DNA from 4 places in the Cytobacillus solani genome. Region 1 is predicted to be linked to each of the others. Evidence: predicted binding sites of a transcription regulator. Region 1 holds the regulator's gene; each other region holds the start of a gene.
What was found. The regulator Rex, encoded in region 1, represses fermentation and respiration genes when NADH is low (regulators of the CRP and FNR family bind a similar motif). The targets are predictions, from matches to a motif close to TTGTGAAATATTTCACAA.
Positions count from the first base shown of each region.

Region 2: the regulator Rex is predicted to act here: its motif matches at 3,452-3,469, upstream of FI644_RS19390 (DoxX family membrane protein).
Region 3: the regulator Rex is predicted to act here: its motif matches at 4,420-4,437, upstream of FI644_RS03120 (TorD/DmsD family molecular chaperone).
Region 4: the regulator Rex is predicted to act here: its motif matches at 5,584-5,601, upstream of FI644_RS26120 (cytochrome c oxidase subunit 2A).

Region 1 is NZ_CP041305.1:1,369,504-1,377,182, forward strand. It holds gene groL (chaperonin GroEL) at 1-256, opposite strand, end outside; gene groES (co-chaperone GroES) at 320-604, opposite strand; gene FI644_RS06835 (CPBP family intramembrane glutamic endopeptidase) at 903-1,634, shown strand; gene FI644_RS06840 (YdiK family protein) at 1,631-1,837, shown strand; gene FI644_RS06845 (redox-sensing transcriptional repressor Rex) at 1,873-2,529, opposite strand; gene moaC (cyclic pyranopterin monophosphate synthase MoaC) at 2,556-3,044, opposite strand; gene FI644_RS06855 (ABC-F family ATP-binding cassette domain-containing protein) at 3,191-5,113, shown strand; gene tsaD (tRNA (adenosine(37)-N6)-threonylcarbamoyltransferase complex transferase subunit TsaD) at 5,484-6,509, opposite strand; gene rimI (ribosomal protein S18-alanine N-acetyltransferase) at 6,506-6,955, opposite strand; gene tsaB (tRNA (adenosine(37)-N6)-threonylcarbamoyltransferase complex dimerization subunit type 1 TsaB) at 6,960-7,667, opposite strand; gene tsaE (tRNA (adenosine(37)-N6)-threonylcarbamoyltransferase complex ATPase subunit type 1 TsaE) at 7,664-7,679, opposite strand, start outside.
Region 2 is NZ_CP041305.1:3,861,076-3,868,754, forward strand. It holds gene FI644_RS19375 (hypothetical protein) at 1-33, shown strand, start outside; gene FI644_RS19380 (TVP38/TMEM64 family protein) at 156-815, shown strand; gene FI644_RS19385 (peptide ABC transporter substrate-binding protein) at 1,151-2,812, shown strand; gene FI644_RS19390 (DoxX family membrane protein) at 2,870-3,376, opposite strand; gene FI644_RS19395 (hypothetical protein) at 3,636-3,863, shown strand; gene FI644_RS19400 (SpoIIE family protein phosphatase) at 4,058-5,143, shown strand; gene FI644_RS19405 (ATP-binding protein) at 5,144-5,590, shown strand; gene FI644_RS19410 (methyl-accepting chemotaxis protein) at 5,604-7,289, shown strand; gene FI644_RS19415 (STAS domain-containing protein) at 7,305-7,616, shown strand.
Region 3 is NZ_CP041305.1:605,114-612,792, forward strand. It holds gene FI644_RS03105 (DMT family transporter) at 373-1,245, opposite strand; gene FI644_RS03110 (DMT family transporter) at 1,232-2,152, opposite strand; gene FI644_RS03115 (aminotransferase-like domain-containing protein) at 2,270-3,610, shown strand; gene FI644_RS03120 (TorD/DmsD family molecular chaperone) at 4,509-5,198, shown strand; gene FI644_RS03125 (DMSO/selenate family reductase complex A subunit) at 5,191-7,593, shown strand; gene FI644_RS03130 (DMSO/selenate family reductase complex B subunit) at 7,609-7,679, shown strand, end outside.
Region 4 is NZ_CP041305.1:5,198,378-5,206,056, reverse strand. It holds gene FI644_RS00005 (efflux RND transporter permease subunit) at 1-1,177, shown strand, start outside; gene FI644_RS26145 (hypothetical protein) at 1,333-1,809, shown strand; gene FI644_RS26140 (DUF5667 domain-containing protein) at 1,968-3,113, shown strand; gene sigI (RNA polymerase sigma factor SigI) at 3,243-3,995, shown strand; gene FI644_RS26130 (anti-sigma factor domain-containing protein) at 3,992-5,083, shown strand; gene FI644_RS26125 (alpha/beta-type small acid-soluble spore protein) at 5,240-5,446, opposite strand; gene FI644_RS26120 (cytochrome c oxidase subunit 2A) at 5,714-5,860, shown strand; gene FI644_RS26115 (cytochrome c oxidase subunit II) at 5,873-6,334, shown strand; gene FI644_RS26110 (cbb3-type cytochrome c oxidase subunit I) at 6,350-7,679, shown strand, end outside.

The DNA.
Region 1 (7,679 bases):
CACCAGCAACATCGTTTGTCTTGCTTGCTACTTCAGCTACAAGCTTTGCTCCCATGTTTTCGAAAGCATCTTCTAATTCAATTTCTTTAGCAATAGTTACTCCATCATTTGTGATTAATGGAGAACCGAATTTTTTCTCAAGAACCACGTTGCGTCCTTTTGGTCCAAGAGTTACTTTTACTGCATCTGCAAGGGTATCTACACCGCGTAGCATCGCACGGCGAGCATCTTCACTAAATTTGATCTCTTTTGCCATTTGTAAAAACCTCCTCTAGAATTATGAAAAGTTATCTTTTAGAATCTATCTGAGTATTGTTTATTAACCGATAATAGCAAGAATATCATTTTCACGTAAAATCAAGTATTCTTTGCCTTCGTATTTCACTTCTGTTCCAGCATATTTTGAGAAGATGATACGGTCGCCGTTAGCAACTTCAAGGGCTACACGCTCACCATTTTCAAGAACGCGGCCAGTTCCTACAGCAACAACTTTACCTTCTTGAGGCTTTTCTTTAGCAGTGTCCGGCAAAACGATGCCGCTTGCAGTTTTTTCTTCAGTTTCAACAAGCTCGATAATAATTCGATCACCTAGTGGCTTTAACAAGTGAAACAACCTCCTCAATTTATATGTAATATTTTTTATTAGCACTCTATCCATCCGAGTGCTAACACAATTATTATATTAAAGAAAACGAACACTATTTGCAAGGGTGAAGCTCAAATTTTTACAAAAAATATTCATAGCCAAAATTTGCTTCAATCGAAGTATTATTTTGCAATAGTTATGACTATCGAACTGTTCTATTTGAAACTAGAAGCTAATTATGAGTAAAATGAAAGATGGTAGAGAAGCGAGTGAATAATCACCTCGGCCAACCAACCTATTAGAAGGAGACAATACATTGAAAAAAGAATACTGGATCATTCTTATTGCATATATAGCCATGCAATTTTCATCGATTATAGGCGTTCCACTTCTCATGTTTACCGGTACTTTTTTTGGCAAAAGTCCTAAAGACATGCAAGTACTTTCTGTACCCTATTGGATTGTCATTAGCTTTTCAATTACCTTCATTATTACTCTTGTGCTATTACGGAAAGAAATGAAAACAGTCCGGGAATTGCGGGATGCTTCTTCTGTTCCAACTTCTATCGCATGGGCAGTTGGAGGGATCTTCCTAGCCTATTTCGCCCAAATAATGGCGGCAAGTATCGAAAACATGGTTGGCATTGAAATGGGGTCCGAAAATACACAGGACATCCTGATGCTTATCCAAACCTTCCCGGCCGTAATAATCGTCAGTTCCATCATCGGACCTATATTAGAAGAAATCGTTTTTCGAAAAATCATTTTTGGATCCCTGCATAAACGATTGAACTTCTTTTTATCAGCATTAATCAGCTCTGTCATTTTTGCCCTAGCACATGCAGAGATTGAACATACGCTTTTATATTCTGCGATGGGATTTACGTTTGCTTTTCTTTATGTAAAAACAAAGCGGATTATTGTACCGATCTTCGCTCACGTGACAATGAATACACTTGTTGTTATTCTGCAGCTTAATAAGGAGCCAATAGAAAACTGGCTGGAAAAAATAGAAAAAATACAATCTTTTATTGGAGGATTTATATGAGAAGGTCACCATTATTTTCAGGCATTATCTATATTATTCTCGGTCTCCTCTTTACATACATCGCCATTCAAAACATACAAAGGGAACAAGGATGGGGAATTTTCACTGTATTTCTAATTATTATTGCAACCTTTGACTTAGGCGGCGGTCTGCGCATGGTTGCTTTTCATTTCAAATTAAAAAATAGCCTAAAAAATAAATGAGCCTCCATTTTGAGAGGCTCATTTACTTTAATATTTTATTCTTCTTTTTCACTTTCTGTCGGGTAATGCTTTAAGAAATAAATAAGAGACTGAAGCTCTACAGCTAAATCAATATGATGAATTCTTATTGTCGATGGGACAGATAGCCTAGCTGGTGTAAAATTCAAAATTCCATTTACACTTCCCTGAACAATCCGGTCAGCGATTGATTGAGCAGCAGGTGCAGGAACGGTTAATATCGCCACTTGAATATTGTGTTCTTTAATTACTTTTTCTAAATCATCCATATGAAAAACGGGAACTTCCCCAATTTTTGAACCGACTTTATTTACGTCTACATCAAAAGCAACTTCAATTTTTGTATTATTATTTTTCAAAAAGTTATAATTCAGAAAAGCAGTGCCTAAATTTCCTACTCCGATTAATGCCACCTTTGTCAGTTCATCCTGGTCTAATGTCTTCCGGAAAAATGTAAGCAAATAATTGACATTATACCCGTATCCCTTTTTCCCCAATGCCCCAAAGTAGGAAAAATCCCTGCGAATGGTGGCAGAGTCCACCTTTACTGCCTCACTTAGCTCAGCTGATGATACCCTTTGCTTGCCAGAGGAATGTAAATTTTTTAGAAATCGATAGTACAAAGGGAGCCTTTTTGCAGTTGCTTGCGGAATTTTCACTGATTCATTCGCCATTATTCATCCACTCTCCCAAAGTTACATTATTTAGTGTCTCTTTTAAAGTCTCCATTTTTACCGCCTGTTTTTTCAACTAAATACGTTCTGCCAATGATCATTCCCTTATCAACCGCTTTACACATATCATAAACGGTCAAAGCACAGACAGATGCCGCTGTGAGCGCTTCCATCTCAACGCCAGTGTTTCCTTTTGTTTTAGCTGATGCCGTAATTAATAGGGTATATTCCTCTTGATCCATTACCCATGAGAAGGAAATATCCACACCAGTTAGCGGAATAGGGTGACACATCGGGATGATTTCCCAGGTTTTCTTGCATGCCATCACTCCTGCAACTTGAGCGACTGCAAGGACATCCCCTTTTTTCATTTTATTAGAAGTAATTTTTTCATATATTTCTTTATTTACAATAATACTTGAGTGAGCAATCGCTGTTCGGACAGTTTCAGGCTTATCACTAACGTCAACCATTTTTGCTCGGCCCTCTTGATTAAAATGAGTAAAATCTGTCATGTACATACACCTCTCTACAAAATGATACACTATTTTTATCCATTTGTATGCAATTTGTACAACCATTCACTTACGCAAAATGTATCGGTTATTGCCCATCATATATGAATGAGTTACACTAACTCTAGAATATAGAGGTGAAAAAAATGATTTTATTACAAGTAAATCAATTAATGAAAAATTTTGGTGCTGATCCTATTTTATCGAATATAAAGCTAGAAGTACAAACAAGAGATCGAATTGCCCTTGTAGGCCGTAATGGAGCTGGTAAATCTACTCTACTAAAAATTATTGCAGGGCAAATGTCTTATGAGTCCGGAGAAATAATTAAGCCTAAGGATGTAAAAATAGGTTACCTAGCTCAAAATACAGGCTTAGAATCTGAACAATCCATTTGGAATGAAATGTTAACAGTATTTGCGCATTTTCAAACCCAAGAAAAAGAATTACGCAGGCTTGAAGAACGTATGTCTGATCCCGAAGCTATGGGAAATCAGCAGGAATATGAGCGAATTTTGTCCGAATATGATAAACGTCAAGTTCAATTTAAAGAAGAAGGCGGTTATCAATACGAGTCAGACATCCGTTCAGTTCTCCACGGCTTAAATTTCCATTCCTTTAGCTACGATACAAAAGTATCAACATTAAGCGGAGGGCAGAAAACAAGACTTGCTCTCGGAAAACTATTATTAACAAAACCCGATATTTTAATCCTGGATGAGCCTACCAATCATTTAGATATCGATACTCTAACGTGGTTAGAGCAATATTTACAAGGATACGACGGGGCCATATTAATTGTCTCACATGATCGTTATTTTTTAGATAAAGTGGTTTCACAAGTATACGAACTATCAAGACTTCAAATTCGTAAATATACAGGGAATTACAGTGCCTACCTCGACCAAAAGGCAGCAAATTTTGAACGTGAAATGAAAGAATATGAAAAACAGCAGGAGGAAGTAGCAAAGCTTCAGGATTTCATTCAACGAAATCTTGCACGAGCTTCCACAACAAAAAGAGCTCAGAGCCGCCGCAAGCAGCTTGAAAAAATGGAAGTAATGGACAGGCCCCTAGGAGATGAAAAATCTGCCTCTTTTGGCTTCCAAATTGATAGACAATCGGGAAATGATGTATTAAAGGCTGACTCAATCGCTATTGGTTATCATGGAGAAGAGATTTCAAACAGTATTTCCTTCAGGATTACTAGAGGGGAAAGCATTGCCCTTGTGGGACCAAATGGGGTTGGAAAATCTACTCTATTAAAAACAATCATTGATAGATTGTCACCTATTTCAGGTCATTTTCATTATGGATCAAATGTTTCCATCGGATACTACGATCAGGAACAAGCCGAACTATCATCGAATAAGCGAGTTTTAAATGAGCTATGGGACGAATTTCCACTTAAGCCTGAGAAGGATATCCGAACTGTGTTAGGGAATTTCCTTTTCTCTGGTGATGATGTTTTAAAGAATGTATCTACCTTAAGCGGAGGAGAAAAAGCTCGGCTAGCACTAGCTAAGTTAATGATGCAACAAGCAAATTTTTTGATTCTGGACGAGCCTACTAACCATCTTGATTTAGATAGTAAAGAAATATTAGAAAACGCACTTATCGATTATCCTGGGACTATCCTTTTCGTTTCTCATGACCGCTACTTTATTAACCGTATTACAACAAAAGTGATTGAACTGAGCAAGAGTGGCACAACTGAGTACCTTGGTGATTATGATTATTATATTGAAAAGAAGCAAGAGCAAGAAGAATTGAAGGCATTAGATACCGTACAAAATCATTCAGCATCAAATCAGCCTAATCAGGAAAAAACCAGCTATCAGCTTGATAAAGAAGCAAAAAAAATGGAAAGGCAACGCCAAAGAAGATTAGAAGAAGTAGAAAAGCAAATCGGAGAATTAGAAGTTCAAATATCTGAATATGAGCAGCAATTATGTGAGCCTGAGGTTTATCAAGATCATGAAAAAGTACTGGAGATTACGAATAAAAACAATGAGGCAAAAGGTAAATTAGACGAACTGGTCGAAGAATGGACCGAATTAGCAGATTAAGAAAAGCGGAAGCGCCTTGATCATCGCCGTACAAACTGAAAGGGCCGTGACTGAGATATAGGAGACACAATGAGCGATAGCGAATTGATGTCGACTTATCGTAGGGAGGGGACCTGAAGTTTGATAGGCGATAGGCGCTGGCGCTAGACATAAGAAAAAGGAACTGGGGATATGTACACCCTTTGTTCCTTTTTTGTCCACAAAACTATTCACAAAATATAGCCTGAAATGAAAGACTTCCACAGACTTTTCCACATTATCCACAATAAACAGCCTTATTATCCACAATTCCCACAGAAATTATCTGATTTTTCTATTTATCCACAAGAAAGTCCCCACTTTCCAATGAGGACTTCTTCCTAGCTGTTCCTTAATTGTGGATAGTAATATCGAGACCTGGATTTGCATTCAAAGCCATAGTTGATTGTATCCCTTTTTCAAATAAAACACTGCCTGCAGCAGCGATCATTGCCGCATTGTCTGTACATAGGGATAACGGCGGGATAACTAGCTCACATTCAGGAAGCTTAGTAAACTCTTCCTGTAAAGCTGTACGCAAACCTTTATTAGCTGCTACACCACCAGCTAATAGTACCTGTTTCACGTTATATTCTTTTGCAGCCTTACTTGTTTTTGTTACCAGTACATCAATCACACTTTGTTGAAAGCTTGATGCCAAATCCTCAGGCTTAATCTGGTCCCCTCTTTGTTCAGCATTGTGGACAGTGTTAATAACTGCTGACTTTAATCCACTGAAGCTGAAATCATAGGAGCCTTCCTCCAGCCATGCACGAGGCAATGAAATAGAAGGTTCTCCTTCCTGTGCTAACCGATCAATATGAGGCCCTCCTGGATAGGGAAGACTTAAAGTTCTTGCAACTTTATCATAGGCTTCTCCAGCAGCATCATCCCTAGTTTCACCTATGACTTCAAAATGGCCATGCTCCTTCATATACACAAGTTCTGTATGTCCACCCGAAACAACAAGTGAGAGCAAAGGAAATGCCATCTCCCTTACAAGCCGATTCGCATAAATATGTCCAGCTATATGATGAACCCCCACTAACGGAATCCCATGAGCAAAAGCAACGGCCTTTGCCGCATTTACCCCCACTAATAATGCCCCAACTAATCCAGGTCCTTCTGTAACGGCAATGGCACTTAAATCTTCGTAACTGATATTTGCCTGGTTTAGCGCTTCCTCTAGTACAATCGTAATTTGCTCTACATGATGACGAGAAGCAATCTCTGGAACAACACCGCCGAATCTTTTGTGGCTTTCAATTTGAGAGGCTACTACATTTGCAGCAATTTCTCTTCCATTTTTAATGATTGCAACTGCCGTTTCATCACAGCTTGTTTCAATTCCCATGATTAATTGATCTTTGTTTGTCATAAATTCACCCACATTACTAAAGCATCTTCTTGATTATCCGAATAGTAGTTCTTTCTAATTCCGCCATTTTGAAATCCAAGCTTTCGATAGAGAGACTGGGCAATCGAATTGGATACACGCACCTCGAGCGACATCGTCCTCGCTCCTCTCTCTGAGGCAATTTCCATCACTTGTCTCATTAATGCCTCTCCCAGCTTCCTTCCACGAAACTCCGGCAAAATAGCAACATTTGTAATTTGCGCTTCATCCACAACAATCCATACACCACAATAGCCTATGACTTTCCCGTCTTCTTCTAAACCTAAATACAAAGCATATTGATTTGTCGTTAACTCATTTAGAAATGCCTCTCTGCTCCATGGAAGGGTAAAAGATTCATGCTCAATTTTTAGAATGTCATCTACATCATTAATATCCATAAATCGGAAGGTTAAAGACTTATTCATACTGCTACTTCCTTATCTTCTCTTTATTCGCTTTGATCCAATTAGCTTCCGCTTCTGCTAAACGGATGTAATTAGGAACAAAAGAATGTATATCTTCAGCTTCCTTATCCCTGCCCAATAATGCAAGCTCAGCAGGTCGAGGATTATGCTCCGTTATTTCAGCAAAAACTGCTTGTGTTCCAATTATTTCTTCAAATGTTTTTCGATGAAGAGGCAAATCGTTCCCAATAAAAAGAACCTTATCACTTCTCTCTTTCAGTTCAGCAGCCCAGTCCATAGATAATACCAGCTGATCTTTATTCTTTGTGATTAAGTTCCCCTCACTGAATTGATAGAGACCCGTATATATTTGACCTCTGCGTGCATCAAATACGGGAGAGATCACACCTTCGAAATAACGGCCTGCAGATGCTGCTAATACCTCTAAGCTCGAAACGCCTGTCAAAGGGATATTCAATGTCCATGCTAACGTCTTTGCAATAGTCACACCAATTCGAACCCCAGTATACGAGCCCGGGCCTTTAGCAACAACAATCTTTGAAAGATCACTTGGCTTCACATCACAGTCTTTCATCAATGCTTCAATTGCAGGCATTACGCGTACAGAGTGATTTTTCTTTATATTTGTTATATATTCACCTATCACTTGATTTTCATCTAATAAAGCCACACCTAATGAATAATTAGACGTATCGATCGAAAGCAACTTCATATAAAAAACTCC
Region 2 (7,679 bases), 2.5 Mb from region 1:
TTTTTTTTATTAACCTTTACTAAAGAAAAATAAGGTAGAAAAGTACTTGGATGACCAAGTGCTTTTTTATCTTTTTTTCACATCGGTTTCATCCAAATTTGATATGATGATAGTAAGACATTTTAGAATTATTTGGGGGTGGCGTTATAAAATCTTTGTATAAAATAATCATTCTATTGACAGTGCTTATCGTCGCCATTTATTTCTTGTTTCATTCAAACTTATACCACGTGTTAAAATCTGGCGAAATTGAAACAATAACAACCTTTCTCGGTGAAAATTTATATTATACACTGGGCATCACCTTTATTATCATGATCATTCAAAATTCATTTACCATTATTCCGCTTATCCTAGTTATTTCTTTAAATATTGCTTTGTATGGTTTGTATTATGGCTTTTTATGGAGCTGGATAACGAGCATAATTTCAAGCATTTTCGTTTTTCTTGGCATTCGGTTCGGTTTTCAGGATTGGATATTGAAAAAATTAAAACCAGAACTGGTAAATTTAGGAGAAAAGCATGGGTTTTTATATGTTCTTCAAGCAAGAGTCATTCCCTTTATTCCGACGAGCATTATTAATATTACTGCAGGATTAAGCCCCATTCGATTGAAGGAATTCATTACAGCTACTTCTATCGGTAATTTTATCTATTTTATCATTTTATCCCTTATTCCAGCGGGATTATTTTCAGGGAAAATAAACGAATATGTATTAGGAATTCTAGCATTCTTCTTCATATTACTTTTTTATTTAATTAAGAAATTCTATCACAAAAATAATAGGAATACAGCAGGAGAAAAGCAAGAATAAGCTTCACAAGTGCATATAATCCAAAGGTCATGGATAATATTTCTGTCAGTTTTTATTCAGAAAAACAGAAGATGAGACTGACAGATGTTTCAAAAAATTGAAAACTACTTGCATAAAGTTTTCCGACTATTTATAATAATCTTAACAGACGGAGTTTTACAAAATTGTTACAAAACTTAATCCTTTGCGACTATTTATTTACATTCGTGCTTAAAGCTAGTAATCTTCGGGACTAAACTACTAGTGAATAATTAAAATACATAAGGCATATGGTCGCGTATTAAGTGATAGCAAAGTGTAACATCCGTTTGAGATAAATTATAGGGGGGAAAATTGTGAATAAGAGATTATCGTTCTTTTTTAGTATGCTTCTTGTTCTTAGTATGTTTCTCGCTGCATGTAGCGGCGGCAAAAGCAATGAACCAGCTTCGGGAGGCGAAAAGGCTGAAGGCAATGAAAATGCTGAGGCAAAACCTGATGTACCACAAAATTTACGTGTAAACATTAATACTGAACCACCTTCACTGCATCCTGGATTAGCAAAAGATGCTACTTCTGGAACAGTACTTCGTCAAACATTCGAAGGTTTGACTAGAATTAATAAAGATGGTGCGCCTGAAGAGGCTGCTGCAGAAAAAATTGATGTTTCTGAAGATCAAACGGTTTATACTTTCACTTTACGTGATGCTACATGGTCAAATGGCGATCCTGTTATTGCAAAAGACTTTGAATATGCTTGGAAATGGGCATTAGATCCGAAAAACCAATCCGAGTATGCATACCAGCTTTATTATCTTAAAGGTGGGGAAGATGCAAACTTAAATGGCGGATCACTTGATGATGTAGGTGTTGTTGCAAAGGATGACAAAACACTTGAAGTTACTCTAGCAAATCCAACTCCTTACTTTTTAGAGTTAACAGCATTCTATACTTATCTGCCAGTTAACAGCAAAATTGCTGAAGCTAACCCTGAGTGGGCAAATGATGCAGGTGAAAACTATACGTCTAACGGACCTTTCGTTATGACTGAATGGTCTCATAGTGATAAAATCCTTCTTGAAAAGAATGACACATATTGGGATGCAGACACAGTAAAATTAGAAACAATTGAAATGATTATGATTAATGATCCAAACACGGAATTATCCATGTTCGATAACGGTGAGCTTGATTGGGCAGGTGCTCCAACAGGTGCCCTTCCAACTGATGCAATGCAGGCACTTAAAGATGATGGACGTTTAATTACTCAACCAATTGCGGGTGTTTATAACTATAAGTTCAATACAACTGAAGGACCAACTGCTAACGTAAATATTCGTAAAGCTCTTGCACATGCAATTAACCGTCAGGAATTAATTGATAATATTACTCAAGGTGCACAATTGCCGGCAATGGGGATTGTACCGCCATCTATGTTCCCTGAAAATGAAAAAGGACATTTCCCTGATAATGATGTTGATGCTGCAAAAGAATTTTTACAAAAAGGTTTAGAAGAGCTTGGCTTCAAAGATCCTTCTGAGCTTCCGGCTATTGTGCTTTCATACAACACATCTGAGGCACACCAAAAGATTGCTCAAGCAATTCAAGATATGTGGAAGAAAAACCTTGGTATTGAAGTAACTCTTGATAACCAAGAATGGGCTGTATATTTAGATAAAGTACATGCGTTAGATTACCAAGTTGCTCGTATGGGCTGGTTAGGTGACTTTAACGATGCTATCAACTTCCTCGAAATGTATCGTGATGCTGCAGGTGGTAACAATGATACAGGGTGGGAAAGCAAAGAGTTCCAAGATTTATTAGCTAAATCTGCAACTGAAGGCGACCATGATGCACGTCAGCAGTTATTAAAAGATGCTGAAAAAATATTTATGGAAGATATGCCAGTTGCACCTATCTATTTCTACACAAATAACTGGGTACAAGCTGACAATTTGAAAGATGTGGCTGTTTCTGGTCTTGGTGATGTTCAGTATAAATGGGCTTATTTCGAATAAGCACAAATGTAATAAAAGTAAAAAGGCTGTCGAGATGTCTCGACAGCCTTTTTCTTATTAAGAAGCGATAGATTCACCGGAAGAGAATCTTCCTTTCGATTGTTTACGAATAAATGGGATAACGTAACGATCGAGACCGATTTTTCCAGCGTTGAACCCAGCAATTAAGATGAAAAATGTTAACAAAACCATTTGGGCATTTGTGCTGACAGTTCCTGAGAAAAGGAATGAGAAGTTCATTAATATTCCAAAGAATGCGGCAGCAGTAGTTAAACATCCTAGAATAAGTCCAAGTCCAACTAATAGCTCACCCCACGAAACAAGGAAACTGAATAAACCAGCATTTGGTATTGCAATCCCTTCTAAGAAGCTCGCCCACCATGCTTGCACCGCAGGATGATCTCCAGTGGCGTTAGCAACTGCCCCTTGTAAGAAACCTGAAGCATCAAACCCCCCTGTCAATTTACCGTAACCAGCAGTTATCCATGAATAGCCAACATATAAACGAATAATCGTTAATATCCCTGCAGCAATTTGACTTTCTCTAATCCATTTGATAAACATAAAGATTGCTCCTTCCAAAACATATTTAAAGATTACATCTAAAAAATACCATAAATATGAATCTCGAATTAATCTTTGTGATAAAATTCACACATACGTAAAATTGTTATGAACATATTATGAACATTTTAATTTAATGATGAGAAATAAAAATCAATAGAGAAAATTAAAAAAAAATGACAATTTAGTGAGCTAAATCATTTAGTATATGCTGGAAATAGATTATAATAATTATAATTAGATGAAGGGAGGGAAAAGTTTGATACGGATAACAGCTGCTGGGATTGGGGGATTTATCCTCGTTTTCATTGAAGCCTATATAGTCTTGTTATTAAAAAGCTACCAAACAATCGATTTTGGTGGCATTGGACCGTTTGTATCTGTATGGGCGATGAACTTTTTTCTTCTATTTTCGATCTTCACTCACTTAAAGCTATGGTATGAAGAACGTGAAAAAGCAAGAGGAGAAGTAGTCCAAGAAAAATAATTGGAAAACTTTAATAATTATTTTGTTTAAGGCACTAACAGTCGTTAGTGTCTTTTTTTCACTTGTTATACATAATTTATTGAAATGATTGTGAACTCTGTTTGTAAAGATATGAAAAATAGGTAAAAAGTAATAAAATAATTTAATGGGAAAAATCGACAAAGAAGGTGTAGGAAATAGCAATAGAAAAAAACATGGATCATAGAGGGAACAATGATGATTTACATAAACTGCTTACTTCCTCAAATGTCGTTTATTCAGTATTCCAAGGAATGAAAGAAGGCCTAGTTATTACAGATATAAATGCAAATATCCTAAATGTCAATCAAGCATATTGCACGATTACAGGCTATTCTGTACAAGAATTAATAGGGAAAAATCTTAATATTATTAAATCTAACCTTCATGATCAAGCCTTTTACCGTGAATTATGGAAGAGGATTACTTCGGAAGGGAGATGGGAAGGAGAGATATGGAATCGGCATAAAAGTGGTCGTTTGTTTCTTCAAAAGCTAAGCATCATTGCTGTTAGAGATAAGCAAGATACTATTAACCAATACGTGGGGGTTGTGTCCGACATCTCAGAGGAAGAAAAATTGCGTAAGGATATCGTAAGAACCGGTATGCTGCAAAGAACCTTGCTCCCTTCACCAATGAATATAAAAATGCTAGAAATCGAAACTGTTTTCAGGCCGTTAAATTATCTTGGAGGCGATTTCTTTGATTATTACTGGGACCCTGAAAAAAGGATTTTATCTGGTTATATCATCGATATAATGGGTCATGGGGTAACTGCTTCTTTCCAAAATTCAGTATTACGAGTCTTGTTCCGTCAAAACTTTGATCACAATCGTACGCTAGTAGAGGTACTGAAGACCATTAACCAAGAGTCAATGAGCTATTTTTTAGAAGATACTTTTGCTGCGGCTCTTTGTTTCAGAATTAATTTAGAAGATGGTCTATTGACATATGCCTGTGCAGGAATAAATAAATTTATTAAATGTCAATCAAATGGTAAATTAAAGGTTATCAAACAGCCTGGCCCATATTTGGGAATATTGAGTGATCCTGTTTTTGATGAGATAACAGAGGAGATTAAAATGGGAGAATTACTGTTTTTCATGACTGATGGTTTTATGGATATTTTTGAAATGAATAATCCATTAAATGCAAATGACTTAAAAGGATATATGAACAAGTTAAGAAGGATTAGCATTTCCGATTTAAAAGATGATGCATCCGCCATCGGAGTCTTGGTAAAACAAGTTGGAGGGGGATGAATGAATACACTTCAGCTTAGATTTCGTACACATGAAGAATTTCGTCAGCTTCGTTCTTTAATTAAAGCAGATGTGCAGCACATTTTTGGTGATAAAGATTCTTTTCTAATGGAAGTGGCAATTAATGAAGCGGTAAATAATGCCCTATGTTCTACCCATTCGCGGAAACCAATTACATTGAGTATGAGAGTTACCGCTGGCAATCGTCTCGTTATTCGAATTAAAGATTCAGGTGCGGGTTTTAATGTTAGAAAAGCACTAGAAGAGATGGCAAGTTGCCCAGAGTTATTATTTGAGAAAAATTTAACGAGTGAATGTGGGAGAGGGCTTAGCATCATAAGAATGGCTTCTGATAAAATGATTTATAATCGAAAAGGTAATGAATTGCTTCTAATGAAATACATAAGACAGAATGTAATAAAAAAGTCCAAAACAAAAAAGCGTTGAGGTGCTCAGATAGATGTCGAAGTTAACCAAGAAACTCCTATTTTCGTATTTTATTATTGTTGTTATGATGGCCGGACTTGGCGTTACAGCAGTATCGACACTCTCCTCAGTAAATGATAATGGAATATTAATGCATGAGGACAGTGTTGTTCCGTTAAGTCAAATTGCTGAAATAGCCAAGTATTCAGAGAATACTAGAGTTCAAATGGTAACAGCCGGAAATACAAAGGATCCTGCTCTAACAACGATTGCTGAGGAAAATATTGCCTATATAAGTGAACTAATTAGTGAATACGAAAAAGGCAGCATGAAGTCAATTGAAAAGAAAAAGTTTGATGAGTTTCAAACGAATTGGACGTTGTTTACAGATCGTGTCGCAAAAAATATTTCCCTTATTAGAAATGGGAAGTATGAGGAAGCAAATGAAGGATTAAAGCTAGGTAGGGAACCTTTTACTCTTGCTAGTGAGAACTTAAAAGAGCTGATCGTAATCAAGAAACAAGTTGCTGAAGATTTAATTAGGCAAAGTGAGAAAGAATATGTTCAATCAAGAATAACATTATTAATTATTGTTCTATTTGCTGTTGTATTAGCAATTGGAATTGGATTATTTGAAGGGAAAATGATTGCCCAGCCAGTAAAAAAAATATCTGAAAGAGCCTTCAAGATAGCTAATGGAGATTTGACGGGTGAAGCGATTCAAGTGAAAAATAAGGATGAAATTGGTGATCTTGCACGCTCATTTAATGAGATGAATACATCTTTGCGAAAAGTAGTTTCTTCTGTTTATCAGTCTTCGAATGAATTATCAGCATTTTCAGACGAAATGGCGGCATCAAGCGAACAAGTAGCTGCTTCAGCTACAGAGGTGTCAGTTTCAATGAATCAAGTAGCTGAGAACACTGAAAAAGGAAACCAATCAGTCATGGATGTAACGAAGGTTTTGTTAGAGCTATCCTCTCTCATCCAAATTGCTAAGGGAAAAGCTTCATCAGCTTTACTCAATTCAAAATCTACCTATGAGACTGCAAGCGAAGGCAAGGAAATTGTAAATGAATCCATTCATAAAATGGAAACCATTAAAAGAAGAACAATAGAAACAGAAGGACTTATTCAGCGATTAGATCAGTATTCCATCGAAATCGGACATATAACGCAAATGATAACAAGCATAGCTGATCAAACGAATCTTCTAGCGTTAAATGCTTCCATTGAAGCTGCAAGAGCAGGGGACCAGGGACGTGGGTTTGCAGTTGTTGCAGAAGAAGTACGTAAATTGGCAGAACAATCCAATGATGGAGCACATCAAGTAGGAGAGCTTGTAAGGAAAATCTCTGGCAGCACGGGTGAAGCGGTACAAGCAATGCAGCAGAATAGAATGGAGGTTGAGCATGGGGTGAAAATTGTAGCTAGTGCCGGTCATGCACTAGATCGCATACTTTCAGCTGTTTCTGTCACATCAAAGGAAGTAGATGGGATTACAGATGTAACAGATGAAGAAGTGGCAAGCTCTGAAAAAATTGTTTCACTTATTGATGAGCTATCAACCGTAATGGAAAATACTACTGCGAAAACAGAAGAAGTCTCCATTGCGACCGAAGAATCGACAGCGGCAATTGAGACATTATCGGGGAGTGCAGAGGAAGTAAGTGCGATGGCCATGGAACTAAAAACATCCGTACAAATTTTTAAAATATAAGGAGATTAACCGGCCATGATGAAGAATATGGAGATTTCATCAACTACACCAACTAGGATAAAGGTTGTTTTGGAAGGGGATTTATATGTTGAAGAGGCGGCAGAATTACGTGAACGACTTCTTCGGCAGCTAGATAAAGGTATTCATACGATGGATATAGAGATAGGCGGATTAAACTATATAGATAGTTCAGGCTTAGGTGTGCTCATTGCTCTTCATAAAAGATGTACACAAAAGGGAGGGGCATTGACAATAAAAGGTGTCCGCGGGAAAATAAAGGAACTGTTTGAACTAACTAGATTAAATAAAGTATTTGATATGGAATAAAAAAGCTGTGATGGATGAATGTGTAAGAACAATTCATCCAACACAGCTTTTTTTATTGAAAAA
Region 3 (7,679 bases), 760 kb from region 1:
TGGAATTGGAGAAGCCGGCCCTTTTCATGAAGAAAGACGCCTTCCTTATTTTTCAGAAAAGCGCCTTTTAATTAAATAACTAACGTATAGCAATAAGCCTTTTATCACCTAATGCTTTTTACAGTAACGCCACCCGTTAGTTGAATTAGAACATTTATCTTTTCCTTAAAGAATTGTACTATTCGGGGCCGATGGATGCACAACTAATTAGGTTGGCGAACACGTTTCTAAACGGAAAGTATTACCTAGTATTTAACTGACCTTTTAATTCTCATATATTGCAAACCAAGTTACAACTAATGAATCCATTTTAATCAATCTTTTTTAAAAATTTATGGTAATTAGCTAACCGTGTTTCTATTTTTATATATCCTACCTAACCCATTTTCTAAAAATGTCCTCATTCGAAAATAAAAGAGCAAAAAGAATGATAAGCATACCAATTTTATGTTGTGAAAATAATGGTTCTTTTAAAATGACATAGCCTAGAATGATGCCAATGACTGGTACAATATAGTTGCTGAAAGATGCAAACAGAGCACCTTCCCTTTGAATCAATAGATTATACAGCATATAGACGATTCCAGCGTGGAACATTCCTAAAATAATAATAGATAATACTTGTGTATGATTAATGTCCATTTGCAATGGCTTTTCAAAAAGGAGTGCGAGTGGGATTAAGACGATACTTGCAATCCATAAAACGTTTCTCATATGACCCACAGGAGAACCACCTTCTAATTTCTCCATTAGAATCAATGATAACGCAAAGCTCATCGCAGCAAGAATGAGTAAAGCATTTCCAGATATATTTCCTAATACGTCGTGGATTCCATGCGTTGACCATGATAAGAAAACAATCCCTAGAAACCCTAGAATTATGCTAACTAACTCAAACTGACTTGCTTTTTTTCTGAAGAACACTGTTAAAAGTAATAGGGTGAAGACTGGGACCATTGCGATTAGCATAGATGCAATACTGCTCGATACGTACTTTTGGCCTTGTGCAATAAAAATAAACGGCAAGATTACTTCAAAAAGTGCAATCCAAAAATATTTTTTAGTATTGGTTGTGTAGTTTTTCTTTGATTGGAACAGGCCAATCACTGATAAACAAATTGCACCGATCAGTGCTTTCAAAGCAGACAACGAAATGGAACCTACATCATTCGTTACTAATTCCATGAAGAAAAATTGAGATCCCCAAATGAAGCTTATGATTAGCAAGAGACTATATTTTTTCATTTGATTTGCCCCTTGCACCAAAATAGTTTGTACCAACAACACCGATGATAATGATAATTGATCCTGCTATGTGGTATAAATGAAATTCCTCTTTTAAAAAAATGACCCCTGCTAAAATGGTAATGAGCGTAGCAAAATTACTGAAAACACTCATTTTCGATGCGTCTATTTTTGATAAAGCATAGTTGGAAAGATAGGACGTTCCTAAAGACGATAGGATACCTAAATATAAAATGGCAAGAACAAAATCCCAGTGTCCAAAAGGTTGCATAAATTGATGGACTGTTCCATTCATTACATGGTTTGTCAGTGCCAGTCCATTAAAAGCTATAAACCCAAACAAGGTCATGATATATGTGATAGTGAATAACGAATACCGTTGTGTTAACTTTCTGGCAAATACGTTGTATAGTGAGGCTGTAAGTGCTGAAAGTAATATTAAACCAGTCCCGAGTAGACTTGTATTTGTGCCCCCTGCCCCTTTCATGTACATAATATACATCACACCGAGTACAGATAAACCAATCGCTATTTTTTGACTACGTGTAGATGTTTCCTTTAAAATGATACTTGCAAAAATCAACGTAAAAATTGGTATTGTTGCTTGAATAATACCAGCTTCCGATGAAGATGTATGCACTAACCCAAATACTTGAAAAGCAAAAAAGAATGTCGGATATAAGATGGCTAACAAGGCAATCCGCAGTACATCTTTTTTTGTTACTTTGATCGATTCTTTTTTTAACACGAACAACACTGTGGCAGCGATCCATGCAATGGTAAACCGATGAGCCAATGTATCTAACGGTGTTGCAACCGTGAATGTCACTTTAACAAACATAAATGACAATCCGATAATGATTGCATAGATAGTTGCTGCGATATATGCATTTCTATTTTCAATTATTTTGATTACCCCCTTATATTGATCCGGCCGGCACCATTTATCGTAAGGGATAATAATATCCTTTACGATATAAAAAATACACATCTGTACCGATACAGATGTGCAAAGAGGTTTAAAATGCTTAAATATGAATCAATCTATCAATCACTTATGATGCAAATTCAGTCTGGTAAATTTTCGACCGCTGCAAAATTACCATCCATTCGAAATTTAACACAACAATTTTCTTGTAGTACAAGCACGGTATTGACCGCTTTAAAAAAATTGGAGGAGCAACATATTATTTATGCCCAACCGAAAAGTGGATATTATGTTGTAGATAATCACGTCTTCAAAACCCCATTGTCCACTGACATAATTGACTTTGCAAGCGCATCTCCTACTTGGCATGCATTTCCTTATAAAGATTTTCAACACTGCATAAATAAAGCAATAGACACATATCAGGAAGAATTATTTCGCTACGGAACGCCAAAAGGTTGGCCACCACTCATAGCAGAAGCTAAAAAACTGTTAGAATCTTACCAAGTATTTACTCATAACGAACAGATTTTCATCACTACAGGTGTTCAACAGGCTCTATCTTTAGTAAGTATGATGCCCTTTCCAAATAATCGTTCAACCATTCTTGTTGAACAACCTAGCTATCATTTATATATGGAACTTCTGAAAACCTTACAGCTGCCAGCAATAGGAATTCAACGTACCGCGAAAGGTATTGATTTAGGTCGACTAGAACAAATATTTCATGAAGAAGATATTAAATTCTTTTATACAATGCCACGTTTTCATAATCCTTTAGGATCTTCATACGGTAAAAAAGAAAAAGAGGCTATTTTACAATTAGCAGACCAGTATAATGTATACATTGTAGAAGATGATTATTTAGCAGACTTTGAATACAATCCGAAGAACGATCCTCTTTTTGCTGATGATTACCATGATAAAGTCATCTATTTAAAAAGTTTTTCAAAAATTATGTTTCCTGGGTTAAGAATTGGATTGGCGGTTCTTCCTCCTTCAATTATTGACATTTTTCAAAAATACAAAATGACAACAGATATCGACAGCTCTATGATTTCACAAGCCGCATTATATCTCTATTTGAAAAATGGTATGTTTGAACATAATAAAACAAAAGTCAGTAACATCTATCATACACGTGCGAAAATTCTGCATCAATCAATACAAGATCATTTATCTACGTACGAATCATCATCAGAAATTGTAATGCATAGTCATATTGGGCTGCCCAAGCGTGTGAATTTGAAATCATTTGTTTATCATTTGCATGAAGAAGGCATATATCTGGATTCAGTTGAAAGAAATTATTTAGATGACTTTTACCACGAACGGATTTTGAAGTTGAATGTTTCAAATGTTGACGCCCATCGAATTGAAGAAGGAATTAGGAAAATTGCAAGTGCATTAAAAAATCCTCAAAACTACTTTTTATAAATTCTTTCAGCAAGGCAAAAACTATCCTTGTTCGAAAGCATAAAGGGTGAGGGGATATTAAACATGCCCGATTGTTGAATTGAAAAACAGGAAAGTTACAAAATAGTTCATAAGTTATTTTGCTAAAGCACCCGTTCGTAATATAAGGTTAGCCAGATTTTTCTGGTTGACCTTTTTCTATATGGTCATATGATTACGGTAGTCGGGGTAGAACGTCGCCCCCGTGGGACTCGATCCCGTCAGCTAAACTGTTCACCCCCTACTTGTATAAACATGTTTCAGGAGCGAAAATTTATTCGGTAATTAGCTGGCCGTAATGGATACGAATTAGACTGGAGTAAAGTAAGCGAAAAACAGTTATTTGATGCTTCAGTTAAAGCTGTTGTAAATGAAAGCCCTTTAGCACAAATAATTAGTAAATGTATAATGAATGAAAAGCCTGATCAAACTTTAAGACAATCGTTTGTTAGATTTGTAAATCGTGATCGTTTTCTTGAAAGATAAAATGTACACTACCTGATTTATTTGCTTATATATAAATATAAAATAATACACTTTGAAGAGGAACACCCTTATGCGAATCCCATTAACTATGGTTATTGGGATTCGCATAAGGGTGTTTTTTTATGGAGGGAAAAGAATGAATAATAAAGAGAGAGTTATTTAAAGTTTTGTTACACCTGTGAAGATATTGTTAACGATGAATATACAAAATGTATAAAAGTCACTTTGAGTCACATATTGTTATGTATTTTGTTTGAGATTTGAACTGTTCAGCTAAAAAAATTTCACCTATAATTACACCAGTATTGTGTAAAAGATCACAAACCAGGTTCATAATTTGAAAATATTTATTATGAATTTTCTGTCATCTTGATTATTGAGAGGAGGAGTTTCAATGACTAGTTTGTGCGCAAATAATCAATCTACTGTTAGTTTTCAGAGAAAATTGGTCTACGAGTTTCTCATTGTCGGTTTTAAAGAACCACTATCCATAGAAACTTTGCAACGTTGGAAAGACATGCTTCACACAAGTGACCTATCCGTACTTGCTGAAGGGAATATTCATTTAAATACATTTTTTACTGAGTTAAAAGAAGAAAATGTAAATGAAGTTGTTGAAAAGGAAAAAAATGAATTCTTCCGTATTTTTAACGTGTTTAATGATAAAGGTGAAATTCCTGCACCACCATGGGAATCTGTTTATGTGACAAAGGATCAGACGATGTTTGGAGAGACTGTGTTTCAATTAAGAGACAAGCTACACCAGTTTGGTTTGAGATTTATTAATGAAAATGAAGAACCAGAAGATCACATAGCCATTCAATTAGAATTCATGCTTTATTTACTTCAGTACACGGAGAAAGCGTTTGAGGAAAGACAAAAGGATGATTTTACGAAGGGAATATATAATCAATATTGGTTACTTACAAATCATCTTATGCAATGGGTTAAGCCTTTTACAAAGGATATTCACTCTTCCTCCACAAGTGTTTTTTATAAAGGAATAGCAACACTGTTATTAGATTTCATTGATGAAGAATTTGAATACATTAAGAGTTTCAAGGAGGTTCTTGAAAATGGATAAAAACTTTTTTGAGCAAATTGCTGAAAAAACATTGAAGCGGCGAACATTTTTAAAATGGTCAGGAGCAGTAACGGCACCATTATTAGTTGGAAGTGCTGTGACATCAAAAAGCTTAGTGCCAAAAGTGCTTGCAAAGTCAGAAAAAAATGATGTCGAGGAAGTCGTTATTCCAACTTGTAGTACGCTGAATTGTGGCGGAAAATGCCTAATTAAAGCACATGTAAAAGACGGACAAATCGTTCGTATTTCTACAGATAATGACGAAAGAGATGAGAATGCGGACAATGAACAGTTCCCGCAAATTCGCGCTTGTTTACGTGGCCGTGGTTATCGTAAACATGTTTATTCGCCTCATCGGATTAAAAAACCGTTAAAGCGCGTTGGAAAACGTGGAGAAGGAAAATTCGAGGAAATTTCTTGGGAAGAAGCAATAAAAATTATTGCTAAGGAAAATAATCGAATTAAAGAAAAATATGGTCCAGCTTCTCGCTTTAGCCTTTATGCAACAGGGCAAACGGGAACGGTTGGAAGCGGTGATACGGTCATTCAAAGATTATTAAGTTGTGATGGCGGGTTTTTAGGACGCTATTCAAATTATAGCTCAGGACAGCACGGTGCTGCGACACCATATACGTTTGGTACAAGCTCAGCAGGTAACAGTTGTCGCCCGTTATTAGATTCAAAGCTGATCATTTTACACGGTATGAACCCTGCTGAAACAATCATTGGCCATTTTAATATGTACCTTCGAATGGCGAAAGCAAAAGGGGCAAAAATTTATACAATTGATCCGCGGAAAACGGATACAAATGTGGCTTTTGCAGATGATTGGTTCCCTGTTAAGCCGACAACAGATAATGCGCTTGTAGCTGCAATGGCGTATGTCATGTTTACAGAAAATCTCCACGATCAAGACTTTTTAGATAAGTTTTGCGTCGGTCATGATGAGGAGCATATGCCAGAAGGTGTTCCAGCTGGTGAATCTTACCGTAGTTATGTAATGGGTGAGACAGATGGAGTGCCAAAAACACCAGAGTGGGCAGCAAAGATTACAGGGCTTCCTGCGAATCGCATTATCAAACTTGCACGTGAAGTGGCGACAACGAAACCAATGGCTTGGGTTCAAGGAAACGGCATTAATCGTCATATGAATGGTGAGCAGATGTCACGAGGCGGTTCTATGATCGCAGCATTAACTGGAAATATTGGTATCAGTGGTGGTTGGGCAGGACCAAACTTTCCTAGCGGTAAGCTAATCAAACATCAAGATTTTCCAATCCCAGAGAATCCATTAGGTATTTCAATTCCTGTGTTCAAATACACGGATGCGATTGTCCGAGGTACAGAAATGGGTGCAGAAGATGGCGTTAAAGGTCTAGAAGAGGGACAAAAATTGCCATCAAACATCAAAATGATTTTCAATATGGCGGGAAATTGTTTAGTCAACCAACATAGTGATATTAATGAAACGACCAAAATTCTTGAGGATGAATCTTTATGTGAGTTTATCGTCACATCAGATATTTATATGACACCTTCTGTAAAGTATTCAGATATTATTTTACCAACTTGTACTTTCTTTGAGCAAAATGACTTTGTTCCACCATGGAGCTTTGGGCAGCATATTTTCCTTTCACAGAAAGTTGTTGAGCCTTTATATGGTTCGAAGACTGAATATGAATGGATGACTATGCTTGCAAAAGAGTTAGGTATAGAACAAGAATTCACAGAAGGCAGAACTCAAGATGATTGGGTGAAATGGATGATTGAGGAGTCGAAAACAAAGGATCCAGACTTCCCGTCCTATGAAGAAATGCAGAAAAATGGTGTTTATAAGTATAAAGACAATCACATTGTCAATTTCAAAGAACAAATAGAAGATTTTGAAAATAATCCATTTGAAACACCATCAGGAAAAATCGAATTATTTTCTAAACAGCTATGGGATATGGATAAAAAAGAAACGATTCCTGCTATTCCGAAGCATGTGGCAGTTGCAGAAGGTCCAGAAAGCAGCGTAACTAACAAATATCCATTACAAGTGTTTGGCTGGCATGTGAAAAGACGTTGCCACTCAACATGGGAAACGAGCGAGTGGATGGAAGAGGTACAAACACAAGAACTATGGATCAACCCGATTGACGCTAAGAAAAGAAAAATTAACGAAGGCGACAAGATAAAGGTATTCAATGAAAGAGGAACGACGATTATTCCTGCAAAAGTGACAAGTAGAGTAATGCCTGGCGTTATTTGTATGCCACAAGGTGGTTGGCACACACCAAATGATAAAGGTGTTGACGAAAGAGGTGTCATTAACGTTCTCACAGGTCTAGATGCGTCACCATTCCATTGTAACCCTCAGCATACGAATTTAGCACAAGTTGAGAAGGCATAAGGAGGAGGATGAAAAATGGCACAACTAGGTTTTTATATTGATCAAAGCCGCTGCAATGGTTGTAATGCATGTGTAATTGCATGTAA
Region 4 (7,679 bases), 1.4 Mb from region 1:
GGAAAAAGTGGAAGAGGTCAGAATTACTGTAGATCGTGAAAAAGCAATGGTACATGGGCTTCTTCCTTCACAAATAGCCATGATTGTAAACGATGTGACGAGGGGAAACCAATCAACACAAATGATTGATGACAATACAAATATTTATCAAGTAATTGTCGAGTACGACCGAGGAGTTACACAAAATCTAGACCAATTAAAAACACTGCTGATAAAAAAGCCAGATGGACAGTTTATACCTCTTGAGGAAGTAACAGTGATTGAGCAAGGGGAAGGGCCTGTAAGTATCCAGCGTATTAATCAGCAAAGTGCTGTACAATTTACATTGAAATATCGATCTTCCACAAACTTAGGAGCAATTTCAAAAAAGGTAGATAAAGTAATAGAGGATCTAGGTCTATCTGAAGAAACAGATATTATCTTTAGTGGCGATCGTGAATTGCTTGAATCCTCGATAGACGATATGTTCATGGCTTTTGTCCTAGCGATCATGTTTATCTATCTCGTCATGGCGGCACAATTCGAATCTTTAAAATATCCATTTGTTATTATGTTTACAGTTCCGCTAATGATTATTGGTGTTTCTATCGCATTAACTGCGACACGAACGCCAATCGGAATAACAGCGATTATTGGCATAATCGTACTGGCAGGAATTGTTGTCAATAATGCGATAGTTATTGTAGATTACATTAATCAGAAGAAGGAGAGTGGTATAAAAACGTATGATGCAATCGTCATTTCCGTGAAAGATCGCGCAAGGCCGATTCTAATGACAGCTTTAACGACAATACTTGGCTTAATTCCGCTTGCGCTAGGCATCGGGGAAGGGACAGAAATAAATCAGCCAATGGGTATTTCTGTAATAGGAGGATTAATCAGCAGTACCTTCTTAACTCTATTTGTTATACCAGTCGTATACAGTTTTTTTGATAAAGATACGAGACGTCTGAATAAAATGTATGCTACGCCAGATGGTCATCTGATTCCAGCCTATTTACTTGAAGACCGTACTGAAACGGATAAGTATAAAGAAAGAGAAGCAAGCAAAGAGGATTCGTTTCCTGTTGATGATCCAAAGCTAGGGAAATTTAGCAAGGAAGATATGGCAATTATGCTTGAAGAACTGTTAAAAATAGTAAATCAAGATAGAAATAATAATCATGAGGAAAAGTAAAGTCAAATGAATAAAATAAAAATTTGCCGTTAATCATGGATTAGCGGTTTTTTTACGCTATAAAAGTAATAATAAGATATATAACAAAAATGGGAAATTAGAATCAGTCCGATTAAAAGAGAGTGTTCTAATTATGGAGCGGTTGGTGATTTAGGGTGAAAACACTAGGTAAACTGGAGGCTGTTTTATGGAGTATTGCACTTCCTGGATTCAGTCAGCTACTTACGGGCCAAATAATAAAAGGTACGCTTTTTGTATTGCTTGAATTCGTTATTAATATGTACAGTAATTTTAATTCTGCTATCATGTTCAGCTTTCTAGGAGAAATTGATGACGCCATCCAAGTAATAAATTTTCAATGGCTAATGTTTTATCCTTGTCTATACTTTTTTGCGATGTGGGATGCTTACCGAAGTGCGATGCCTGAGAAGGAAGAATTATCCTTCCTGCCATTTGTTTTTAGCGCCTATTTTGTTACAGTAGGTCTAATGTACTCCACGCGCATAAAATTATTTGGTACCTTAATAGGACCTGTATTTTTACCTATGCTATCTTTAATACCGGGTTTAATTACTGGATTCTTAATTAGGTGGATTATATTATCAATTAAAACATCGCGTCTGCAGAAATAAGAAGCATCTATCTAATGCAAAGCTTTAACAATTATTTTTGTTAAGGCTTTTTTAGCTTTAATAAAAATTATTTATCAACCCCCAAAAACACCTCATAACAAATCGTACAGTTGTAATGAACAAGGCGGCCGCTTAAATCATTTTATGAGGTGAAAGAGTTGAAATTTTTATCAAACAATGAATTACAGAAATTAGGAAAAACATCATTAGTGTTGTTACTTGCAGGGACATTCACATTTTCAACATCATTGGCTTCTGCCGCTGAAAACACAGCAGAAACAGAAAAATATGAGACAGTTGAATTGCCAGATAATCTTAGTGTACCTAAAGAAAGTCCAGATGTGGCAAATGAAGACCAAGTTAACGGGGAGAAAGTCGAAGAAGAAACTCCCTCTTTATTACCAGGAAGCTTTTTCTATTTTGCTAAAGTTGCGTTGGAAAAAATAAAACTAGCATTCACATTCAATCAAGAAAAGGAAGCAAAGCTATTGGCGACTTTTGCTGCAGAGCGTTTAGCAGAAGCGGAGGCACTTTTTAAAGAAGGTAAGGAAGATGAAGCTCTTGACGCCATTAAAAATGCATTTGAAAGCTTAGAAAATGTAGAAACAATTATTGGAGAAGAAAAAGAATCTGTTGCAGATGATGCAAATAACACGGATGAAAAGATAGAAAATGAAGATTCAATTTCAGAGGACTTAGAGACAGATGGCGTATCAGAGGATGTAATCGCTGAAAAAGATGATGTGGATGAGTTATTATCGCAAAATATTATTGCTTTAACAGCAGCAATGGAGAAAGTGAAAAATCCAAAAGCAAAAGCTGCTTTACAAAAAAATATTGAAAAAAGTTATGCAAAGCTAGCTTCAAAAATAGAAAAAATGAAAGAAAAAGAAAAAAAGACAGATGAAGAAGTAGTTGAAGAGTCTACTTCAAGTACATCCTTAACAGCAGATAAAAGCTTGACTGAAAATTCTCAAGCAGAAGAAAATGTTGATGCAATAGAAGAGGTAACAACCGTGGAAAAGGAAGATGAGGTTGTTCCAGTAAAACAAAATAAGCAAGAAAAAGCTGTACAAAAGCAGGAAAAGAAAGTAGCTCATGAAGAAGCAAAAATTCAAAAAGCATTAATTAAAGAAGAAGCAAAAAATACGAAAGAAATGAAAAAGCAAGAAATGAAAGAAAATAAAGTGGCTTTAAAAGAAGAGAAGAAATTTGAAAAAGCCAAAACAGGAAATGACAAGCAAAATGACAGACAAAAGGGAAATGCACAAAAAGAACATGGGAAAAACAATGGAAATCAATAATTAGTTAACCATATTATGAAAGGAAGAGCAGTCCATATGTGGTCTACTTTTCCTTTTCATTTTAGCATACCCTTATAAACTCTATTGGGACATCGTATGATATAATGTCTTGAATGAAGAGGTGAGGCTATGCTAAGTATGCTATTCATGGCGAAAAAACGAAAAAGAACGCTTGAAGAAGCGATTCATTTAATACAGCAAGGTGATGCGGGCTTACAAAATGAAATCATTGATTCCTATAAGCCGTTTATCGCTAAAACAGTTTCCTCTGTATGTAAGCGATATATTCATGAATCTGACGATGAATTTAGCATTGGACTCATTGCTTTTAATGAAGCGATTCAAAAGTATAGTTCTGATAAGGGAAGCTCATTAATCAGTTTTGCAGAAGTGCTAATAAAAAGACGAGTGATTGATTATATTAGGCAACAGGCAAAATATCAACATTTAAGTGTGGATTTAACGTATGGCTTTATTGATGATGAGGAACAGCAGTCTGGAATGACTGTAGAAAATGAACGATCAATAGATGAATTTAGAAAAAAGACCGAAGAAGAATTAAGAAGAGAAGAAATCATTCAATTTACGGCTTTACTCCGTGAGTTTGCGCTTAGTTTCCAGGAATTGCTTGAGCAATCGCCAAAACATGCAGATGCTAGGAAAAACGCCATGATTGTGGCAAAAAAGCTAACTGAAAATGAAGAGCTGAAACAAATATTATTAGATAAAAAAAGACTCCCGATCAAAAAACTTGAGAAGGAGGTATCAATTAGTCGGAAAACGATCGAAAGAAACCGTAAATATATCATTGCGATCGCTCTCATACTAATTGGTGATTATGTTTATTTAAAGGATTATATTAAAGGGGTGTTAGAAACGTGAAAACAGGAATTATAATGGAAATGAACGAGCGTTTTTTAACACTGTTAACCCCTGAAGGTGAATTTCTTCGTGCACATAACCATCATAATCATTATCAGCTTGGCCAAGAAATAGAGTTTTTTCCGGTTGAAATCGATGAAATGAAAAAGTCAATTCTTCCCCCCTTTTTCCAAAGCTTTAAAGGGAAAGCTATTTTCTCTGTTGCACTAATCTTAATGCTTACCTTTGCTAGTCTTATTCCATTACTAGGATCGAATGAAGTGTATGCCTATATGTCAATTGATGTTAATCCGAGTATTGAATTAGGGATTAATGATAACTTCCAAGTAATTGAATTCGTGTCTTATAATCATGCGGGGAAAAAAATCATCGATAAGATCCATAATTGGAAAAAGAAAAATATTCATGTCTTAGCAAATGAAATACTTCAAGAGATGAAAGTGCAGGGGTATATAAAACCAAATCGGGAAATAGTGATAGCTACAGTTTATAAAGAGAACCAACTAGAGAAGAGTAAGCGTTGGGAAGCAGAAATGAATGAAATTAAGAATACAATTAATAAAGAAAATCTTGAGCTGAAGGTTGTCGAAGGGTCAAATGAAGATAGAGCACAAGCGAAAGAAGAGGGGTTAACTACAGGTCAATTTAAGACAAAGCAATTGAATACGAAACCAGCAGCTACACAACATTCAGAAGAAAAACCATTAAAGAATGATTCAAAAAGACGAGAGAATCCGAATGATAAGAATCTAACTCAAAATCAATCAAAGAAACAGCCAGATCAACAGACAAAAGTGCAATTGCCAGAAAAACAGCATGAGAATGACAAAACGAATGGCCCTTCCTATAGAAAAGATCCAGAGTTTAATAACAGGACACAAATCCCTCCAGGCCATGAAAAGATAATGGAGAGGAAACAAAATCAGTCTAAAGAGGAAAAACGAAGGGAATACAAGGATAAAAGAATTCCTCCGGGTCAGAATAAAAAACAGGAAAAAAAGCATGATTATAGGGATGAGAATAACGATCGAAAGCTGCATAGTAACAAAAAAGAAAATCAACATCACAAAAATCAAAAAGATGACTAATAAAAGTCCGGTGTATAACCGGACTTTTTGTTGTCTAGCTCCAGCGCCTACCCCCTCGAGGTCACAAGCCAATCCTCCCAGAAAGGTAAAGAACACCTTTCCGTGAGGATCGTCTTGTGCTTGTCGGGGGTGAGCAAGGCGCTTCCGCTTTTCTATTTAGATTTGTGGATTATTGTTTCCCGCCATTTGAGCTTGAGCTTGTTTGACCAGCCTTTTTGTAATTTCGCCCCCAACGGACCCATTTGCCCTTGATACAGTGTCAGACCCTAAATGAACCCCGAACTCTTGGGCAATTTCATACTTAACTTGATCTAAGTATTGTTCAATACCAGGAACTAATAGCTTGTTGCTGCTTCTTGCCATTTCTTTCAACCCCTTTACTATCGGTTACAGAGTATTAAATTTCCCTGTACTTGTATTATGGATAAATATCAACTAATTATTGATGGAAATATTTACGGAATGTCCTTCCTTTCTCTGAAGAAAGTCAACAGAAATTTTTGTGAAATTATTTTCACATATATGAACAAAATTTCAAAATCACATTTGCTATGTGATATTATGCACTATTCGTCACAATCCCTTCACCTATAATGAGAACAGATATCACACAAGGAGGGGATTAATTCAATGGAAACAAAAAATAAGTCAAAAACAGAAATGGTTTCAAATCAAGAAGAAACCCATAAAGGGACAATCGTTTCTGTCACTGTGGTTGGATTAGTAATTCTTGTTACGTATTTAGTATTATACGGTCTGTATATGGCTAGATTTTAGGGGGGAAGAAAAATGCATCGTTCTGAAAAGATATGGTTAACATTAAGTTTCGGTATGATCATGGCATTTATGATCTTTGCAGGTTATCAAGCATTTGCTTTAGAAATGGGACCACCAAGTCATGGTGAAAGAATAGATCCACAAAAGGTCGATCAAACGGCACCTTTTGATCAGCCTGGAATTAAACAAATTGGCGAAAATGAATATGAAGTAGTGATGACATTACAAGTATTCAGCTTTACTCCTAGTGATATTGAAGTTCCAGCTGGATCTACTGTACATTTCACATTGACTTCTAAAGATGTTGTACATGGATTCCAAGTAGCGGGAACAAACATTAATGCAATGGTTATGCCAGGGTATGTGCAAAAAATTACACAAAAGTTTGATAAAGCTGGTGAATATTTAGTACTTTGTAATGAATATTGTGGTGCAGGTCACCAATTAATGGGCACCACTATTACTGTTAAATAAAGGAGGGAAGCTAGCGTGGAAACAGTCATCTCACAAACAGGAAATGCAAGCGTATTCAAGGAAAAAGCGAATAAAATACTTGGAGTCAATCTTCAGGATGCTAAAATATCGAAATCATATTTATCTGTTGCATTTATTGCTCTATTAATCGGCGGAACTTTAGGATTATTACAGGGGTTAAACCGTGCAGGATTATTGGAATTACCATCATGGCTTAACTACTATCAAGTGTTAACAGCACACGGATTATTACTAGTCGTTGTGTTTTCAGCTACTTTTACAATTGGTTACTTTTATGCTGGTATGTCTCATACATTAGGGGGACTACTTCCAAAAGTTAGAACAATGGTTTGGATTGGCTTTTGGTTAAAAATAATAGGTGTCGTTCTAGTAGTAATACCAGTATTAATGAATAAAGCTTCTGTAATGTATACTTTCTACCCGCCAATGGCTGCTGACCCAATGTTCTACTTTGGTCTAGTATTCGTTGTACTTGGTGTATGGATGGCCTGCTTTGGCGGATTCATTCAAGTAGCTAATTGGAGAAAAAATCATAAAGGTCAGCATCTTCCAATCTTTTCATTCTTTGCAACAGGAGTATTTGTATTATTAGTTGGTGCAACAGCATTCGTTGCAGTGGAAGTTATTTTCATGATTATCCCTTGGTCTCTTGGCTGGGTTGATACGATTAATGTAATGGTTGCTCGTACATTGTTCTGGGCATTTGGTCACACGGCAGTTAATATTTGGTATTTAACAGCAGTTTCTGCCTGGTATGTAATTGTACCAAAAGTTATTGGCGGAAAACGATGGAGTGATTTACTAACTCGTATCGTTGTTATTGCCTTAGTAATTATGAATATTACTGGTGGATTCCACCATCAAATCGTTGACCCTGGTATTTCAGAATCAGTTAAATACATGCACGTATTCATGAGTTTAGCGATTGGATTCCCATCTTTAATGACTGCTTACGCAATGTTTGCTGTATTTGAAAAAACTGCAAGAAAACAAGGCGGAAAAGGTTTAATCGGCTGGTACAAGAAAATGCCATGGAGTGATGTTCGTTTCCTTGCACCATTTATCGCAATGCTTGCTTTTATCCCTGCAGGTGCAGGCGGTATCGCTCAAACTACGAACCAATTAGACCAAGTTGTTCATAACTCAATGTGGATCGTTGGACACTTCCACTTAACATTAGGTATGTCAGTAGCAATGACATTCTTCGGTATTAGTTATTGGCTTGTTCCTTATTTATCAAAACGAGTATTGACTAAAGGAATGAACCAATTTGGGGTTGTTACAACAGTAATTTGGACAATAGGTATGATTACTATGTCCGGTG